Regions from separate parts of the Streptomyces sp. NPDC002092 genome, predicted to be linked through region 3. Evidence: predicted binding sites of a transcription regulator. Region 3 holds the regulator's gene; each other region holds the start of a gene.
What was found. Region 3 encodes HspR, which represses chaperone genes until heat shock. Its sites were predicted from a motif close to TTGAGNNNNNNNNNCTCAA; they were not measured.

Region 1 (6,134 bases), on a different contig from region 3:
GTCGCTCGTGGCAGGCGCGAGGGCCAGCTCCAGGACCTGGCGGACGTCGGTCACGGCGTGGACGTCGAGCTTGTCCAGCACCTCCGCGGGGACGTCGTCCAGGTCGGCTTCGTTGCGCTTGGGGATGATCACCGTGGTGACACCTGCCCGGTGCGCGGCGAGCAGCTTCTGCTTCACGCCACCGATGGGCAGGACGCGGCCGGTCAGCGAGACCTCACCGGTCATCGCCACGTCCGTGCGGACGAGGCGCCCGGACAGGAGGGACGCCAGGGCCGTCGTCATCGTGACGCCCGCGCTGGGGCCGTCCTTCGGGACCGCGCCCGCCGGGAAGTGGATGTGCACCCCACGGTCCTTCAGGTCCGCGACCGGCAGCTCCAGTTCGGCGCCGTGGCTGCGCAGGAAGCTCAGCGCGATCTGCGCCGACTCCTTCATCACGTCACCCAGCTGACCGGTGAGGGTCAGGCCCGCCGCACCAGTCTCCGGGTCGGCCAGGGACGCCTCCACGAACAGGACGTCGCCGCCCGCCCCGGTGACCGCGAGACCCGTCGCCACACCCGGAACCGCCGTGCGGCGCTCCGCCGGGTCCTGGGCGGACTCGGGCACGTGGTGCGGCCGCCCGATCAGGTCGCGCAGCTCGCCGTCCGTGATGGTGAACGGCAGCTCCCGGTCGCCCAGTTCGTGCTGTGCCGCGACCTTGCGGAGCAGCCGGGCGATCGAGCGCTCAAGGGTGCGGACGCCCGCCTCGCGGGTGTACTCGCCGGCGAGCTTGCGCAGCGCGCTCTCGTCGATGGTGACCTCGTCCGACTGCAGCCCCGCGCGCTCCAGCTGACGCGGCAGCAGGTGGTCGCGGGCGATGACGACCTTCTCGTCCTCGGTGTAGCCGTCCAGGCGGACCAGCTCCATACGGTCGAGCAGTGCCTCCGGAATGGCCTCCAGGACGTTCGCCGTGGCGAGGAAGACGACGTCGCTCAGGTCGAGTTCGACCTCCAGGTAGTGGTCGCGGAAGGTGTGGTTCTGCGCCGGGTCCAAGACCTCGAGGAGCGCGGCCGCGGGGTCGCCGCGGAAGTCCGAGCCCACCTTGTCGATCTCGTCGAGCAGGACGACCGGGTTCATCGAACCGGCTTCCTTGATGGCGCGGACGACACGGCCGGGCAGCGCACCGACGTACGTACGGCGGTGGCCGCGGATCTCCGCCTCGTCCCGCACACCGCCGAGGGCGACCCGGACGAACTTGCGGCCCATGGCGTGTGCGACGGACTCGCCGAGCGAGGTCTTGCCGACGCCGGGCGGGCCGACGAGGGCCAGTACGGCACCGCCGCGCCGGCCGCCCACGACGCCGAGACCCCGCTCGCTGCGGCGCTTGCGCACCGCCAGGTACTCGGTGATGCGCTCCTTCACGTCCTCCAGGCCGGCGTGCTCGGCGTCTAGGATCGCCTTGGCGCCCTGGATGTCGTACGCGTCCTCGGTGCGCTCGTTCCAGGGGAGTTCGAGGACGGTGTCCAGCCAGGTGCGGATCCAGGAGCCCTCCGGGGACTGGTCGCTGGACCGCTCCAGCTTGTCGACTTCCTTGAGCGCCGCCTCGCGGACCTTCTCCGGCAGGTCGGCGGCCTCCACACGGGCGCGGTAGTCGTCGGACTCCTCGCCCTCCTGCTCGCCGTTGAGCTCGCGCAGTTCCTTGCGCACTGCTTCCAGCTGACGGCGGAGCAGGAACTCGCGCTGCTGCTTGTCGACGCCCTCCTGGACGTCCTTGGCGATGGTCTCGGCGACGTCCTGCTCGGCGAGGTGGTCGCGCAGGTGCTGGGTGGCGAGCTTGAGGCGGGCGACGGGGTCGGAGGTCTCCAGCAGCTCGATCTTCTGATCGGTCGTCAGGAAGGGCGAGTATCCGGAGTTGTCGGCCAGGGCGGAGACGTCGTCGATGGCCTGTACCCGGTCGACCACCTGCCAGGCGCCGCGCTTGCGCAGCCAGGCGGTGGCAAGGGCCTTGTACTCCTTGACCAGCTCGGTGACGTGACCGGGCAGCGGCTCGGGCACGCTCTCGTCGATCCTGGTCCCCTCGACCCACAGCGCCGCACCCGGGCCGGTGGTGCCGGCGCCGATCTTCACGCGGCCGCGGCCGCGGATCAGGGCGCCCGGGTCACCGTCGGCGAGCCGGCCGACCTGCTCGACAGTGCCGAGCACTCCGGTGCCCGGGTATGTGCCGTCGATGCGTGGCACCAGCAGGACCTTGGGCTTTCCCGGCTCGGAGCGGGCGGCGGCCTGGGCTGCCTCCACCGCGGCGCGGACGTCGGTGTCGTTCAGGTCCAGCGGCACCACCATGCCGGGCAGCACGACCTCGTCGTCGAGCGGCAGCACGGGCAGGGTGAGCGGTGTGGACGTCGATGCCATGATCTACCCTCCGGCAGTCAAGTTGAGTTATGCCGACTCAATGCATGGCGCTCCGCTAATGTTCCCGGGGCCCCGTTCGCTGTCAGCGATCACGGCGGTGCGGTGGGCGCTGCTGGGGGCTTACAGCCCCCAGACCCCGCCTTTCGGCCCTGAAGGGGCCTTGTCCCCAAAAGCCGGACGGGCTGAAAAGGCAGAAAAGACAGAACGCCGGGCAGGCTGAAAGCAACAACGCCGGGCGAGGTGAAAAGAATCCGCGATCGAGCGGCCGTCAGGCCGTGGTCGTGCGGTACCAGCGGCGGATCATCGGCCAGGTCGCGATGCCTATGGCCAGGGAGATCAGGTGGCCCCAGTTGCTCAGCGGGTCCGTGAACTCGATCAGGTCTTCGACCAGCATGCCGCCGAACAGGACCAGCATCGGCCAGCGCAGCCAGGGTGTGAGCAGCCCGGCCAGGGCGCCGACGCTGGCGGCGACGCCGAAGCTGATGCCGTAGTCGAAGCGGTGCAGTGAGCTGTCGGGGAGGTGGCCCACGAGCACGGCCAGGCCCACGGGGACCTCGGTCGCGAGGGTGGCCAGGACATGGCCCAGCAGGAAGACGACGGCCGTGCGCGCCCCGCCCAGACGCCGCTCCAGCGCCGTCAGGACGAGCAGAAAGCAGAGCACGTACGGCGACGCGACCCCGCCCGCGATCCACAGCCCGCTGGCGAGCAGCACCAGCACGGGCGTCTGCACGAGGTGCGCGTCGTCCGTGCTGGAGGCCTGGAGCAGGGCGTCGACCACCGACGGGGCGGCGTAGGTGGCGATCAGCGTGGTGAACGCCAGGACCATCGCGTAGGCGAAGGTGAACGGCGTACCGGTGGGGGTCGGCAGGAGGCGCCAGGGGCGCAGGGTGCGGGCCGCGGGGAGCGGCACCTGAACGGTCGGTACGGCGACGGTGACCGCGCCGCGCTGACGCGGCATACCGTCGAGAAGTCCGGACACGTCGGGAAGGGGCGCGACCGATGGTTCATTGTCGGCCGTCGCGATGGGTTCCACGTTGCGGCGCTCCTTCCGTTGCGCCCCAGCCTTCGCAACCACAGGGGTCCCTGTCTGTGACCGACGCCACGCGAGAGGCGATTCACAGCAACCTCTCATGCTTTTCCTGCGTCGGAGGGCAACTCCACTTACCGATCGACACCCGAAAGGCGTCATCCGGTGACAGACCGTCAGGGAGGGCGCCCCAGGGGGGCGCGGGGCTGTATCGCGCCCCCGGCAAACCCCCGTCCCCCGGTAATTCCCCTGACCGCGAACCCGAGTTCGTGCAGGATGAAGCCATGACCGCCTCCTTCGACACCCACGCCACCCCCGTGGTCCTGGACCGTCGCGAGGGCCCGTACGGCGAGGTCGTGCTGCGCCGGCACGGCGAGTTACTGCAGATCATCGCCAACGGCTGCTTTCTGATGGACACCTCGGACGGCCGCTCGGAGCGGCTCCTCGTGGACGCCGCGCTCGACGCCCTGGGCCCCCGCGAGGCGCCGAACGTGCTGATCGGAGGCCTCGGAGTGGGCTTCTCGCTCGCACACGCGGCGGCCGACCCGCGCTGGGGCGCGATCACGGTCGTGGAGCGCGAGCGCGCGATCATCGACTGGCACCTGGACGGCCCCCTCGCCGCCCTGTCGGCCCGGGCAGTCGCCGATCCGCGCACCCAGATCGTGGAAGCCGATCTGATCGAGTACGTCCGTGAGACATCCGCCACTTATGACGCGCTCTGCCTGGACATCGACAACGGTCCCGACTGGACCGTCACCGAGGGCAACGACGATCTCTACTCACCGGCCGGACTGACAATCTGCGCAAGGGTGTTGAAGCCGGGCGGGGTGCTGGTGGTGTGGTCCGCTCAGCCGTCTCCGGATTTCGAAGAAACCTTGCGGAATGCCGGGTTCCAACAGGTGCGTACCGAAGAGATCCCGGTTGCCCGTGGCGTTCCCGACGTGGTGCACATCGCCGTCCGACCTGGATAGCCCTGGGACGGTGACTCCCCGTACTCTGCTTCTCTGGCGCAGATCATTCAAGCGTCAATCGCAAGCATGCGCAGGCATGAGCCAGGTAACGGATCACCCCACGGATTCCGGAAAGCAACTCAGGGGCGGGCGATGGAGCAGACCCACACATCCCACAACGGCACGACGGCGACCCCGGGCGCACAGCGCAGGGTCCTGGTGGTCGAGGACGACGCGACCATCGTCGACGCCATCGCGGCCCGCCTGCGCGCAGAGGGTTTCCTCGTGCAGACCGCGGGTGACGGCCCGGCCGCCGTCGACACCGCCGAGGCCTGGCAGCCCGACCTGCTGATCCTCGACATCATGCTGCCGGGCTTCGACGGCCTGGAGGTCTGCCGCCGTGTGCAGGCCCAGCGCCCGGTGCCGGTGCTGATGCTGACCGCGCGTGACGACGAGACCGACATGCTGGTCGGGCTCGGCGTCGGCGCCGACGACTACATGACCAAGCCGTTCTCCATGCGGGAGCTGGCCGCCCGCGTGCATGTGCTGCTGCGCCGGGTGGAGCGGGCCGCACTGGCCGCCGCGACGCCCAGAAGCGGCATCCTGCGCCTCGGCGAGCTGGAGATCGACCACGCCCAGCGGCGGGTGCGCGTGCACTCCGAGGACGTGCATCTGACGCCCACCGAGTTCGACCTGCTGGTGTGCCTCGCGAACACCCCGCGCGCGGTGCTCTCCCGTGAGCAGCTCCTGGCCGAGGTGTGGGACTGGGCGGACGCCTCCGGCACCCGTACGGTCGACAGCCACATCAAGGCGCTGCGCCGGAAGATCGGCGCCGAGCGGATCCGCACGGTGCACGGCGTGGGCTACGCGCTGGAGACCCCGACGCCATGAGCGGCGATCCGGTCGGCCGGAGAAGCCCCGGGGAGCCCTGGGGCGGTGTGAGCCCGTTCTCGATCAAGACCAAGCTGGGCGCGCTGGTCGTCATCGCGGTCCTGATCACCACCGGGCTGATGATGATCGCCATGCGCACGGCGACGGAGCTGCGCTTCATCACGGTCTTCTCGATGATCGCCACCCTGTTGATCACGCAGTTCGTGGCCCATTCGCTGACCGCGCCGCTGGACGACATGAACGCGGTCGCCAAGGCCATCTCGCACGGCGACTACACCCGCAGGGTGCGCGAGAACCGCCGCGACGAGCTCGGCGACCTGGCGCAGACGATCAACCGCATGGCCGACGACCTGGAGGCCCAGGACCGCCAGCGCAAGGAGCTGGTGGCGAACGTCTCGCACGAGCTGCGCACCCCCATCGCGGGCCTCAGGGCGGTGCTGGAGAACATCGTCGACGGTGTCTCCCCGGCCGACCCGGAGACCATGCGTACGGCCCTGAAGCAGACCGAGCGGCTCGGCCGTCTGGTGGAGACGCTGCTGGACCTGTCCCGGCTGGACAACGGGGTCGTACCGCTGCGCCGGCGGCGCTTCGAGGTCTGGCCGTACCTGTCGGGCGTGCTGAAGGAGGCCAACATGGCCGTGCCCGCGCGCGCGGGCATCGCCTCCGGCTCCGGCAGCCATACGCGCACGGACGTGCATCTGCATCTCGACGTGTCCCCGCCGGAGCTGACCGCGCACGCGGACCCCGAGCGGATCCACCAGGTAGTGGCGAATCTCATCGACAACGCGGTCAAGCACAGCCCGCCGCACGGCCGCGTGACCGTGAAGGCGCGGCGCGGCACGCTGCCGGAGTCGCTGGAGCTGGAGGTGCTGGACGAGGGC
Region 2 (6,134 bases), on a different contig from region 3:
TCCAGCGCTTCTTCGGGGGCCTGGAGCTGCTCGGCCCGGGCGTGATCCCGGTGACCGGGTGGCGGCCGGAGGCCGAGGACGTGGCGGCGCAGACGGAGGGCGTCGTTCCGGTGTACGCGGGGGTCGCCCGCAAGCCCTGACCTCCTGCCCGAGCACCCGTACGGGCGCCATGAACAGGTGCGTTCCCCGGCCCGGCCCTAGCGTCGAAGCACAGGGTGAGCAAGGGAGCGACGCAGGTGGACGACACGCGAATACCGCCCGCCGGGCCGGGAACGGCGCTGCCTCGCGCAGGACGCTCCTTCCGGCCCGGCGCCACCGCCACGGGCTCCTGCACACCGAAGGAGGCCTGATGCCCTCGGACGCCGTGCTGTACCAGGCGGCAGCGCTCTGCCTGACCTATCCCGACGCCGACTTCCGTGCCCGGCTGCCCCTGCTGCGCGAGGCGGCCCCGCAGCTGCGGGAGTTCACCGACCACGCGGCCGTCACCCCGGCCGGGGAACTGGCCGCTCACTACGTCCACGTCTTCGACTTCAAGAACCGGCACAGCCTCTATCTGAGCTGGTGGCGGGACGGGGACACCGGGCGGCGCGGCCTGTCGCTGGTCCGCTTCCAGGACGTCTACCGCGCCGCCGGCCTGGAGTTCACCGGCGAGGAACTGCCGGACTTCCTGCCCGCGGTACTGGAGTTCGCGGCCCGCACCGGCGACACGGCCCTCCTCACGGAACACCGCCAGTGCCTCGGGCAGCTCCGGGCCCGGCTCACCGACCTCGGTACCCCGTACGCGTCCGTCCTGGATGCCGTGTGCGCCACCCTGCCGATCCCCCACACGGAGGTTCGCTCATGACCACGCTCCTGTGGGGCGTTCTGCCGTATGTCGCCTTCGCCCTGCTCGTCGCCGGCCTGATCTGGCGCTACCGCTACGACAAGTACGGCTGGACCACGCGTTCCTCGCAGGTGCACGAGTCGAAGCTGCTGAACATCGCCTCCCCGGCCTTCCACTACGGCATCCTCTTCGTACTGGCGGGCCACCTGGTGGGGCTGTTCGTCCCACGGTCGTGGACCGACTCGATCGGCGCCCGCGAGCACACGTACCACCTGTTCTCGCTGTACGGCGGCACGCTGGCCGGCGCGCTGGCCGTCGCCGGGATCCTGCTGCTCATCCACCGGCGCCGCACGCACGCCCCGGTGTTCCGGGCGACGACCGTCAACGACAAGCTCATGTACGTCGTCCTGATCGCCGCCATCTGGATGGGCATGGCCGCCAAGCTCACCCATGTGTCCGGCGACGGCTACAACTACCGTGCGTCCATCGCCCCTTGGGCCCGCAGCCTGTTCACGCTCCAGCCGAGGACCGACCTGATGGAGGGCGTGCCGGTGCTGTACCGGGCCCATGCGACGATCGGCATGGCACTGATCGCCCTGTTGCCGTACACCCGCCTGGTCCACATGTTCAGCGCACCGGTGCAGTACCTGCTCCGCCCGTATGTGGTGTACCGCAGCCGCGACCCCAGGCAACCGGAGCCGCGGCCGGAGCGGCGGGGCTGGGAGCGGACCGGCGTGTGACGGCTATGCCGCGCCGCCCTTCGTGTCGCGGTCCTCGTCGACGATCTCGGCGTCGACCACGCCCTCCTCGTCCTGCGGCGGGGTGTGCTGTTCGGTGCCGCTGCCGGAGGCGCCCTGGTCGGCCTGGGCGTACATGGCCTGGCCCATCTTCTGGCTGACGGTGGCGAGTTTCTCGACGCCCGTGCGCAGCTCGTTGGTGTCGGCGTTCCGCTCCAGCAGGCCCTTGAGCTCCGTGGTTGCCGTCTCCACCTCCGACTTGGTGTCGGCGGGGATCCGGTCCTCGTTGTCCCGGATGAACTTCTCGGTCTGGTAGACGAGTTGTTCGGCCTGGTTGCGGGTCTCGGCGGCCTCGCGGCGCGCCCGGTCCTCCTCGGCGTACTGCTCGGCCTCCCGCATCATCCGGTCGATGTCGTCCTTGGGGAGCGCCGAGCCGCCGGTCACCGTCATCTTCTGTTCGCGGCCGGTGGCGAGGTCCTTGGCCGAGACGTGCATGATGCCGTTGGCGTCGATGTCGAAGGCGACCTCGATCTGCGGGACCCCGCGGGGGGCCGGGGGCAGACCCGTGAGGTCGAAGACGCCCAGCTTCTTGTTGTACGCGGCGATCTCACGCTCGCCCTGGTAGACCTGGATGCCCACCGAGGGCTGGTTGTCGGTGGCCGTGGTGAAGATCTCCGAACGCCGGGTCGGGATGGTCGTGTTGCGTTCGATCAGCTTCGTCATGATGCCGCCCTTGGTCTCGATACCCAGGGACAGCGGGGTGACGTCGAGGAGCAGCACGTCCTTGACGTCGCCGCGGATGACGCCCGCCTGGAGGGCCGCGCCGACGGCCACGACCTCGTCGGGGTTGACGCCCTTGTGCGGGTCCTTGCCGGTGAGTTCCTTGACCAGGTCGGTGACCGCGGGCATCCGGGTGGAGCCGCCGACGAGGATGACGTGGTCGACCGCGGACAGCTTGATGCCGGCGTCCTTGACCGCCTGGTGGAAGGGGGTCTTGCAGCGGTCGAGGAGATCGGCGGTGAGCTCCTGGAACTGGGCGCGGGTCAGCTTCTCGTCGAGGTGCAGCGGCCCCTCGGCGGAGGCGGTGATGTAGGGCAGGTTGATCGTCGTCTCGGACGAGCTGGACAGCTCGATCTTGGCCTTCTCGGCGCCCTCGCGCAGCCGCTGCACGGCCATCTTGTCGCCCGCGAGGTCGATGCCGTACTGCCCCTTGAACTTCTTGACCAGGTGCTCGACGATCCGCTGGTCCCAGTCGTCGCCGCCCAGGTGTGTGTCGCCGTTGGTCGCCTTGACCTCGATGACGCCGTCGCCGATCTCCAGCAGCGACACGTCGAAGGTGCCGCCGCCGAGGTCGAAGACCAGCACGGTCTGCTCCTCGCCGCGGTCGAGGCCGTAGGCGAGGGCCGCGGCCGTCGGCTCGTTGATGATGCGCAGGACCTTCAGGCCCGCGATCTCCCCGGCCTCCTTGGTCGCCTGCCGCTGCGAGTCGTCGAAGTACGCGGGCACGGTGATCACCGCGTCCGTGACGTCCTCGCCGAGATAGGACTCGGCGTCCCGCTTCAGCTTCTGCAGCACCCGGGCGGACAGCTCCTGCGCCCGGTAGCGGGTGCCGTCCACGGAGCCCTGCTCGGGGAAGCGCCAGCTCGCGTCGCCCATGTGCCGCTTCACGGAGCGGGCGGTCCGCTCCACGTTGGTCACGGCCTGCCTCTTCGCGACCTCCCCGACGAGCACCTCGCCGTTCTTGGCGAAGGCCACGACCGACGGTGTGGTCCTGGCCCCCTCCGCATTCGCGACGACGGTGGGTTCGCCGCCCTCCAGCACGGCCACCACCGAGTTCGTGGTCCCCAGATCGATCCCGACCGCACGTGCCATCTCCGTCCCCTTCCGCCAGGGCACTTCTCACACACCAGCACAAAACTTGAGTGCGCTGTTGTCAATGCCGCGTACTTCGGGTACCCGCAAACGACGGTGCCGCGCCCCCTGTCCCGGGGCGCGGCACCGAACGACGTCAGGGACGCAGGTGGGTGTCAGGCGAGCTTGGCCGACAGGGTGATCGTCGTGCCGGTGAGGGCCTGGCTGACCGGGCAGTTCTTCTTGGCGTCCTCGGCGGCGGCGACGAAGGCGTCGTTGTCGATGCCGGGGACCGTGCCCTCGACGGTCAGGTGGATGCCCGTGATGCCCTCACCCGGCTGGAAATTCACGTCGGCCGAGGTGATCAGCTTGGTGGGCGGGGTGCCGGCGCCGGCCAGGGCGTGCGACAGCGCCATGGAGAAGCAGCTGGAGTGGGCGGCGGCGATCAGCTCCTCGGGGCTGGTCTTTCCGTTAGCGTCCTGGGAGCGCGAGGCCCAGGTGACCGGCTGCTCGGCGATGGCACCGGAGGAGTCGAAGGAGACGACACCGTTGCCCTCGAGCAGGTTGCCTTCCCAGACGGTGTGTGCGGAGCGCGTGGTTGCCACGATGAATCCCTTCGAATTCTGGCTGTTCCTGTACGACACCATCCGATCACATTCCGGCTCACTGCACCCGGAACACCGGCCCACGCGCGGTGAACGGCAGCCGCGCCCCCTGCGGGATCAGATACGCGTGCTCGCGCCGCACCCGCAGGACGTCGCACCAGCCGTCCGTGATCACGAGGACGGGCGCGCCCGGCGGGAAGTCGTCCGCGCGGTGCAGGAGGTCGATCCCGGGCTGCAGGACCGTACCGCCGCGGCCGTGAACGCGTACCCGGCCGGCGATCTCAGTGACCGGCACGAAGCCCGCGTCGTGCGGGGCCGTGTCGCAGAAGACCATGCGGGCGGCCGGGACGTCTCGGGCCTCGGCGTAGGAGGCGATGGCGCCGAGGGCCTTGCCGAGCAGGGTGCGGTCCATGGAGCGCAGCGCCTCGGGGGTCTCGCCGATGGTGAAGTTCAGCAGGAAACGGTTGACGACGACGCAGCGTGCGGCGAGGTCATAGCGGTCCGGCTGGGTGCGCTCGCCCTTCGCCGCCGGGACGTGCCCGAAGCCGAGGTGCAGGACGGCGTGCGCGAGGGCCCAGGCCCAGGCGGCGGGTTCGGCCAGCCGGTGCGGATGGACGTGCAGGTCGGCGGCGGAGTCGACGACCACGAGTCCGTCGCGGGGCACGATCTTGCACTCCTCGTCGCGGCAGACGTCGAACTCCACGGCCGCGAGGGCCGGGTTCGCCTTCACCAGCGCCATCCCCGCGGCGAACGCCTCGGCCGCGAGATCCCGCTTCTTCTGCCCCTTGCCCTTGGTACGGCTCACCGCCGCGCCTCCACCAGCCGGGGCATGTCCCGGGCGGCCTCGATGAGGAACCACGAGGGCAGGACGGGGTTGCCGTCGGTGTCGGAGGCGATGACGGTCTGGGCGACCTCGACGGAGATCTCGGCGAGCTGCACCAGCAGCGACTTGGCGCGGTACGCGGTCTGCCTGCCGTTCGCCGACATGTGCTCCTTGCTGACCGGGAGTTCCTTGATCAGGCGGCCGCGGAAGGACTCGGCGAGGTAGTGGAGCAGGTCGCGGTCCTCGATGCGGTTCGGCCAGCGGGCGTCGCCCTTGATGATCGCCTCGATGCCGAACTGGCTGCGCACGATCTTGACGTAGCCGCAGAAGGCCGTGGCGTGCGCGGGCGTCAGCGTGCCGTGCGCGAGGACCTTCAGCGTCTCCTCGTCGAGGCCCTGGCCGAAGGAGTGCAGCGCGTCGGAGAGCATGTGCCAGGAGCGGGGCGTGGAGAAGGGCTCCTCGGTCTTCGGCGGCCTGGACCACAGGTGGTCGGGCCGGTCGGTGAGGTGGTCGAGGATCCAGGGGTGGATGTCGTTGTTCGCCGCCCAGCTCAGCCAGTCCTTGGCGGAGGCCTCCAGGTGGACGTGGGTGAGACGGTTGACGAGGGCGGAGGCGACGGGCCGGGCGAGCGCGTTGTCGGTGGCGCGGTTGCCGGCGCCGATGACGATCGATCCCTTCGGCAGCTCGTAGTTGCCGATACGGCGGTCGAGGATCAGGGAGTAGAAGGCCTTCTGGACGTCCGGGGTGGCCGCATTGAGCTCGTCCAGGAACAGGCAGTACGGCTCGTCGCGGGCGATCGCCTCCGGCGGGCAGAACACCGACCGTCCGTCGCGGATCTGCGGAACGCCGATCAGGTCCTCCGGGGCGAGCTGGGTGCCGAGCAGGCTCACGCTCCCCCACTGCCTTAAAGGCGTGGGGGGACCCCCACCAGGCCCAGCGACTCGGCGAAGTCCCGCACCAGGGAGGACTTTCCGATGCCGGGGGCGCCCCAGATGAAGACCGGCCGAACGGTGGCGAGGCCGAGAAGCAGTTCGGGGATACGGGCGGGAGTGACGGACACGGCAGCCTGCAAGAGGCGTCCCTCCGGGGTGTTCGAGAGGTTTGCGACTCGAACAGTGTGTGCGTACGGCCCCGGCGGCGCAGCCGAATTTCAGGCGGCCCGCTGCGCCTCGCCCTCGTCGGTGACCGGCACCTGGGGGCCGTCCGTCTCGCGCAGCCAGCGGCGCAGTACCCGGTGGACCTGTTCGGCGCCGGTCAGCTCCTCGCCGTCCTCCACGGGTGGCGAGAAGACGGCC
Region 3 (6,134 bases):
AGAAGTTCCTCAAGGACAACGAGGACAAGGTCCCCGGCGAGATCAAGACCGAGGTCGAGGCCTCCGTCGAGGAGCTGAAGACCGCGCTCAAGGGCGAGGACACCGCCGAGATCCGCACCGCCACCGAGAAGGTCGCGGCCGTCTCGCAGAAGCTGGGCCAGGCCATGTACGCCGACGCCCAGGCCTCGCAGGCCGCCGGCGGCGCCGCGGGCGCCGAGGCCCCCAAGGCCGACGACGACGTGGTGGACGCCGAGATCGTGGACGACGAGCGCAAGGACGGTGCCGCGTGACGGAGGAGACCCCGGGCTTCGACGAGAAGCCCGACGTCCCCTCCGGCGCCACCCCCGAAGACGCCGAGCCGCAGGCCGCCTCCCCCTCCTCGGGGGAGGGGGCGGCCCCGGCCGGGGACGCAGCACAGATCGCAGGCCTGACGGCCCAGCTGGACCAGGTGCGCAAGGCGCTCGAGGAGCGCACCGCGGACCTCCAGCGGCTCCAGGCCGAGTTCCAGAACTACCGCCGCCGGGTCGAGCGGGACCGGATCACGGTCAAGGAGATCGCCATCGCGAACCTCCTCACCGAGCTCCTGCCCGTGCTCGACGACATCGGCCGCGCCCGGGACCACGGCGAACTCGTCGGCGGATTCAAGTCCGTCGCGGAGTCGCTGGAGACCGTCGCGGCGAAGATGGGACTGCAGCAGTTCGGCAAGGAGGGCGAGCCCTTCGACCCGACGATCCACGAGGCCCTGATGCACTCGTACGCGCCGGACGTCACCGAGACGACCTGCGTGGCGATTCTGCAGCCCGGGTATCGCTTCGGCGAGCGCACCATCCGTCCCGCGCGGGTGGCCGTCGCCGAGCCGCAGCCCGGCGCCCAGACCGTCAAGGCCGAAGAGGCCGAGGCGGGCGACGACAAGGAGAGCGGTGGCCCGGACGAGGGCTGAGCTCGAACCGGTCGCAGCACCGACCGCTGAATCGATGAGAGAGGAGGGGCGTCGGGGATGAGCACCAAGGACTTCATCGAGAAGGACTACTACAAGGTCCTCGGCGTCCCCAAGGACGCCACCGAGGCCGAGATCAAGAAGGCCTACCGGAAGCTCGCCCGCGAGAACCACCCGGACGCCAACAAGGGCAACGCCAAGGCCGAGGAGCGCTTCAAGGAGATCTCCGAGGCGAACGACATACTCGGCGACCCCAAGAAGCGCAAGGAGTACGACGAGGCCCGCGCCCTCTTCGGCAACGGCGGCTTCCGCCCCGGGCCGGGCGGCGCGGGCGGCTCCTTCAACTTCGACCTGGGCGACCTCTTCGGAGGCGGCGCCCAGGGCGGGGGTTCCGGAGGCTTCGGCGGCGGAATCGGTGACGTCTTCGGGGGCCTGTTCAACCGGGGCAGCTCCGGCACGACCCGGGTGCAGCCCAGGCGCGGCCAGGACATCGACACCGAGGTCAGCCTCAGCTTCACCGAGGCGATCGAGGGGGCGACGGTCCCGCTGCGCATGTCCTCGCAGGCGCCCTGCAAGGCCTGCTCGGGCACCGGCGACGCGAACGGCAACCCGCGGGTGTGCCCGACGTGCGTCGGCACCGGCCAGGTCGCGCGGGGTTCCGGCGGCGGCTTCTCACTCACCGACCCCTGCCCGGACTGCAAGGGCCGCGGTCTGATCGCGGAGAACCCCTGCGAGGTCTGCAAGGGCTCGGGCCGTGCCAAGTCCTCGCGCACCATGCAGGTCCGCATCCCGGCCGGGGTGTCGGACGGCCAGCGCATCCGGCTGCGCGGCAAGGGCGCACCGGGCGAGCGCGGCGGCCCGGCGGGCGACCTGTACGTCACGGTGCATGTCGACGCGCACCCCGTGTTCGGCCGCAAGGGCGACAACCTCACCGTCACCGTCCCGGTGACGTTCGCGGAGGCGGCGCTCGGCGGCGAGATCAGGGTCCCCACCCTGGGCGGCCCGCCCGTCACCCTGAAGCTGCCCCCGGGCACGCCCAACGGCCGCACCATGCGCGCCCGCGGCAAGGGCGCGGTCCGCAAGGACGGCACCCGCGGCGACCTCCTGGTCACCGTAGAGGTGAGTGTTCCGGCGGATCTGACGGGGAAGGCTCGTGACGCACTCGAGGCGTATCGCGAGGCGACCGCGGGCGAGGACCCGCGGGCGGAGCTGTTCAAGGCCGCGAAGGGAGCATGACCAGATGGACGGCCGTCGACGCAACCCGTACGAGCTGACCGAGGAAACCCCGGTCTACGTCATCTCGGTGGCGGCCCAGCTCTCCGGCCTGCACCCGCAGACCCTGCGCCAGTACGACCGCCTCGGCCTGGTCTCGCCCGACCGCACCCCCGGCCGCGGCCGCCGCTACTCGGCCCGCGACATCGAACTGCTGCGCACCGTCCAGCAGTTGTCGCAGGACGAGGGCATCAACCTGGCCGGCATCAAGCGGATCATCGAACTGGAGAACCAGGTCGCCGCGCTCCAGCAGCGCGTCGCCGAACTCCAGTCGGCGGTCGAGGGCGCGGCGGCGGCCATGCAGCAGCGCGAGGCGGCGGTGCATGCGTCGTACCGCCGCGATCTGGTCCCGTACCAGGAGGTGCAGCAGACCAGCGCGCTGGTGGTGTGGCGGCCGAAGAAGGCGAGGGACTAGCCGGACGGCCGCGGGTGTGAGAAGGGGATGTCGGAAAAGGCCCGGAGGTTCTCCCGAACCTCCGGGCCTTTTCTGTGTGTCGTCGGGGGGCGCGACATCAAGCTGACTGCTCTCTGCACGAAGCTGCCAACGATCCCTGTGGAACGCAGGTCCGCAGGCTGACAGAGTCATGGGCAGACGAATTGCAGGGGGAACCGTGAGCAGGAAATCGCATTCGATCGTTTCTTTGTCCATTGCCCGTATCGGCTTCACGGCGGGCGCGGCGCTCGTGCTTGCCGGAGTGCCGGTCCTGGCCCAGACAGCCGTCGCGGCGGAAGCCCACGGGACCGTGGCGCATCCCACCGCGACGGACGGCGAGCGCCTGCCACCGGCCGCCGACATCGTGGAGAGCATTCTTGGGCTCGCCAGCCGCGTCAACGGCTGGCAGTGAGGGCCATGGTGGAGAAGAACAGCGCGGCCACGTTCAAGCCGCGAGACCTTGACGAGGTTCCATCGGTGGACGCGCTCCTCGTCGGACTGGGACTGGGCCCGTTCGAGCGGGACTCGCTGACCGCCCCGGTCGGGCGCAACGACTCCTGGGTGGGTGCCACCACCAGTGGGCGGAAGGTCTTCGTCAAGCATCTGCTCGGGCCCGCCGAGGACGTTCGCTCCAGGATGGGCCGGCTGCTGTCCTTCGAGCGTTTCGCCGAGGGGCTGCCGACGGCGGCACTGCGCGGACCCGCGTTCCTCGGCGCGGACGAGGCCGGGGCACTGGTGGCGTACGACTGTGTCGAAGGGGCACGCAGTGGCGCCGAGTTGATGATCGACGAGACCTTCGGCTCCGGCCTCGCCGAGAACATCGGCCGGGCGATCGGGCTGCTGCACGAGGCGCCGACCGCCGACATCGAGGAGTTCGACCGATCCTGGCCGCCGCATCCGCCGCTGGGCTTCCTGCAGGGGCTGCCGCTACCGGTGTTCGAGTCGCTGAGCTTTGCGGAACTGCAGGGCTGGCGGCTGATGCAGACCGACGAGACGCTGGTCAGGGCCATCGGAGAGCTGCGGGAACGGGAGCGCCAGGCACCCCGGGTGCCGTCCCACTGCGATCTGCGTGTCGACCAGTTCCTGGTGACCGGGGACGACTTCCTGGTGACCGACTGGGAGGAGTTCCGGCTGGCGGACCCGGCCCGTGACGTCGGCGCGTTTGCCGGTGAGTGGCTGCACCGCTCGATCCTGGACATCGTCACCACCCGCGGTGACACGGTCTTCGCGGACATCGAGCTGACGCACGAGGCGGTGATCGGCCGCGGGGTGCAGAAGATGCAGCGGCTGCTGCCGCTGGTACGCGCCTTCTGGCACGGCTACCGGCAGGTGCGGCCCGGTCTGGACACCGGCCTCGCCACACGGGCCACGGCCTACGCCGGCTGGCATCTGCTGGACCGCCTGATGGCCGGCGCGTCCCGGACGTCGCGCCTCTCGGGCATCGAGCGGGCCGCGGCCGGCATCGGCCGGGCGGCACTGATCACACCGGAGAAGTTCGTGACCACGCTGGGATTCGAGGAACCCCATGCAGCGGCGGAACCCCACGAAGTGGCGGAACCCGTAGGAACACACGAGGAGGCCGCATGAGCGGGAACCCCGGGCACACCGTGCTCGCGCCACGCCTGCGGGACGCCCTCGGCCGGGTGACCGTCGCGGCCGGCGGCACCAGTGCCCGCGTGGACGACCGGGACGTAGAGGCGGACAGCCCGCGCGAGATGCGCCGACTGCTCGCCGAGGCCCTCTACGACATCCTGCACGCGGGGCAGTTCGTGGAGAAGGGTGCGTTGTCATTCCGGCTGCGTGACGAGCCCTTCGAACGCGTCCTCGGCGCGGCCGTACCGCACGAGCGGAGCACAGCCCGGGCCCGGGTGCACATTCCCGCGGCCGACGGTTCTCCCGAGCGGGCGCTGGTCGAGCGGGACGGGGTGCGGGTGTGGGCGCCGGCCTCCGCCGTACAGGAGGACGGGCCGCTCGCCGCGGGTCAGGTGGTGACGCTCGACGTGCCTGCACGCCGCCCCGCACTGTCACCCGGGTTCTTCGTCGTGGACGGTTCACAGCCGCGCAGCCCGCAGCGTGAACTGCTGCGCGTGTACGTCCACATCACGCGGTGGCAGGACGCCGCGCCGGTCTGGGCGCGGGTGCTCGGCCACCTGGAGGGACGCGGGATCGCGTACCGCTCGAAGATCCTCTCCGCCAAGGCGCTGTACCCGCGCCGGGACGCGCTGGTGGTGTACCTCAGCCAGGAGTCGTGGCAGGAGGCGCCCCGGCTGGCCGAGACGCTCCGCGGGACTCCCGGACTCGGGAGGGAGACGTCCGTCTTCGCCGAGCCGCTCGGCCCGGGCGTCGCCGTCGCCTGGGAGCCGGAGGACGAACGCCCGGGCATGTCGGGCCTCAGTTTCGGCCAGCACCGGGCCACCGCTCTGGCCCGTGCCCTGCTCGACGGCGCCGCCGACCCGATTCTTCTGGAACAGGCCGTCGTCGCCCGCTTCACCGAGGCGGGTATCGACCCCGCCCGTCCCGCGCGCAACAGCGCCTCCCCCGAGTTTCCCGCGGCAATCGACAGCCCGCGGGATTACGACCCGGTGCCTGCCTGAAAGGACCGGGCCGGGAAATGCCCTGCGCCTGTTCGGACTTGGCGCAGAAATCCCATCACTGAAACGCCATCACTGAAACGCCATCACTGAATCGCCATCACTGAAAACCGTCAGTGAATCGTCGTCAGTGAATCATCGTCACCGAATTCCTACAGGGAGACACCTATGGACAAGTCCATGGCGATCATGGAGCTCGTCTCGAACTACGGCGCCTACGCGGACGTCGACGAGCTGAACATCACGGCGGCGGCCGACGCTCCGGCCACCACGCCCGTCTGCGCGGCCAGCGTCGCCAGCTCCAGCTGGTGCGCCGCGTCGGCGAGCGCGGTCAGCGGTGCCACGTACGAGATCACCTGCTGACCGCACCCCCCAGAACCTGTCGGCGAACGCCGGCAGTGCTCCGCAAGGAGCGCACGAGGAAGGGAAAACCCATGGAGAAGACCACCGCGATCATGGAGCTGATGGCCGGTTACGAGGCCTACAGCGACGCGCGTGAGCTGCACGTTGCGGCCGTCGCCGAGGCGCCCGCCACGTCGCCCGCCTGCATCGCCAGCGCCACCGCCAGCTTCGTCGCCAGCCAGTTCTCGGCCAGGACGATCGCCGGCGGCTGCTGATCGTGGCTCGCCGGCCGGCCGCCCGCGGAACGGGCCCGTCTCCGCGGTCGGCCGCCCGGCGGTCTTCCCCCACCCCCTTTCGGATTTGTTCACCCGCGCACCAGATGGGAACCGACCGTTGCCGCATCAACCGGACCATGCAGATCTGCTGGAGATGGCGGACCTCCTGACACCCGCCGCGATCCGTGCCGCGGCCACCCTCCGCATCGCGGACCGGCTGGGTGCGGGCAGCGGTGACCTGGCGAAGCTGGCCGAACTCACCGGCACCCGCCCGGACCTGCTGG

Region 1: the regulator HspR is predicted to act here: its motif matches at 2,408-2,426, upstream of lon (endopeptidase La).
Region 2: the regulator HspR is predicted to act here: its motif matches at 3,479-3,497, upstream of dnaK (molecular chaperone DnaK).

Annotation. Positions count from the first base shown of each region.
Region 1 is NZ_JBSFDG010000015.1:135,696-141,829, forward strand. Features, by position in the region: gene lon (endopeptidase La) at 1-2,385, opposite strand, end outside; gene ACWCRD_RS31620 (rhomboid-like protein) at 2,654-3,418, opposite strand; gene ACWCRD_RS31625 (spermidine synthase) at 3,697-4,383, shown strand; gene ACWCRD_RS31630 (response regulator transcription factor) at 4,516-5,253, shown strand; gene ACWCRD_RS31635 (HAMP domain-containing sensor histidine kinase) at 5,250-6,134, shown strand, end outside.
Region 2 is NZ_JBSFDG010000001.1:524,746-530,879, reverse strand. Features, by position in the region: gene ACWCRD_RS02430 (SAM-dependent methyltransferase) at 1-140, shown strand, start outside; gene narJ (nitrate reductase molybdenum cofactor assembly chaperone) at 350-844, shown strand; gene narI (respiratory nitrate reductase subunit gamma) at 841-1,563, shown strand; gene dnaK (molecular chaperone DnaK) at 1,567-3,432, opposite strand; gene ACWCRD_RS02410 (OsmC family protein) at 3,588-4,016, opposite strand; partial or broken gene ACWCRD_RS02405 (DUF2201 family putative metallopeptidase) at 4,075-4,434, opposite strand; partial or broken gene ACWCRD_RS02400 (ATP-binding protein) at 4,818-5,911, opposite strand; gene ACWCRD_RS02395 (alkaline phosphatase family protein) at 5,990-6,134, opposite strand, start outside.
Region 3 is NZ_JBSFDG010000002.1:331,377-337,510, reverse strand. Features, by position in the region: gene dnaK (molecular chaperone DnaK) at 1-290, shown strand, start outside; gene grpE (nucleotide exchange factor GrpE) at 287-940, shown strand; gene dnaJ (molecular chaperone DnaJ) at 998-2,173, shown strand; gene ACWCRD_RS05485 (heat shock protein transcriptional repressor HspR) at 2,178-2,624, shown strand; gene ACWCRD_RS05480 (hypothetical protein) at 2,821-3,054, shown strand; gene lxmK (class V lanthionine synthetase subunit LxmK) at 3,060-4,229, shown strand; gene ACWCRD_RS05470 (T3SS effector HopA1 family protein) at 4,226-5,236, shown strand; gene ACWCRD_RS05465 (LxmA leader domain family RiPP) at 5,402-5,596, shown strand; gene ACWCRD_RS05460 (LxmA leader domain family RiPP) at 5,668-5,850, shown strand; gene ACWCRD_RS05455 (methyltransferase) at 5,969-6,134, shown strand, end outside.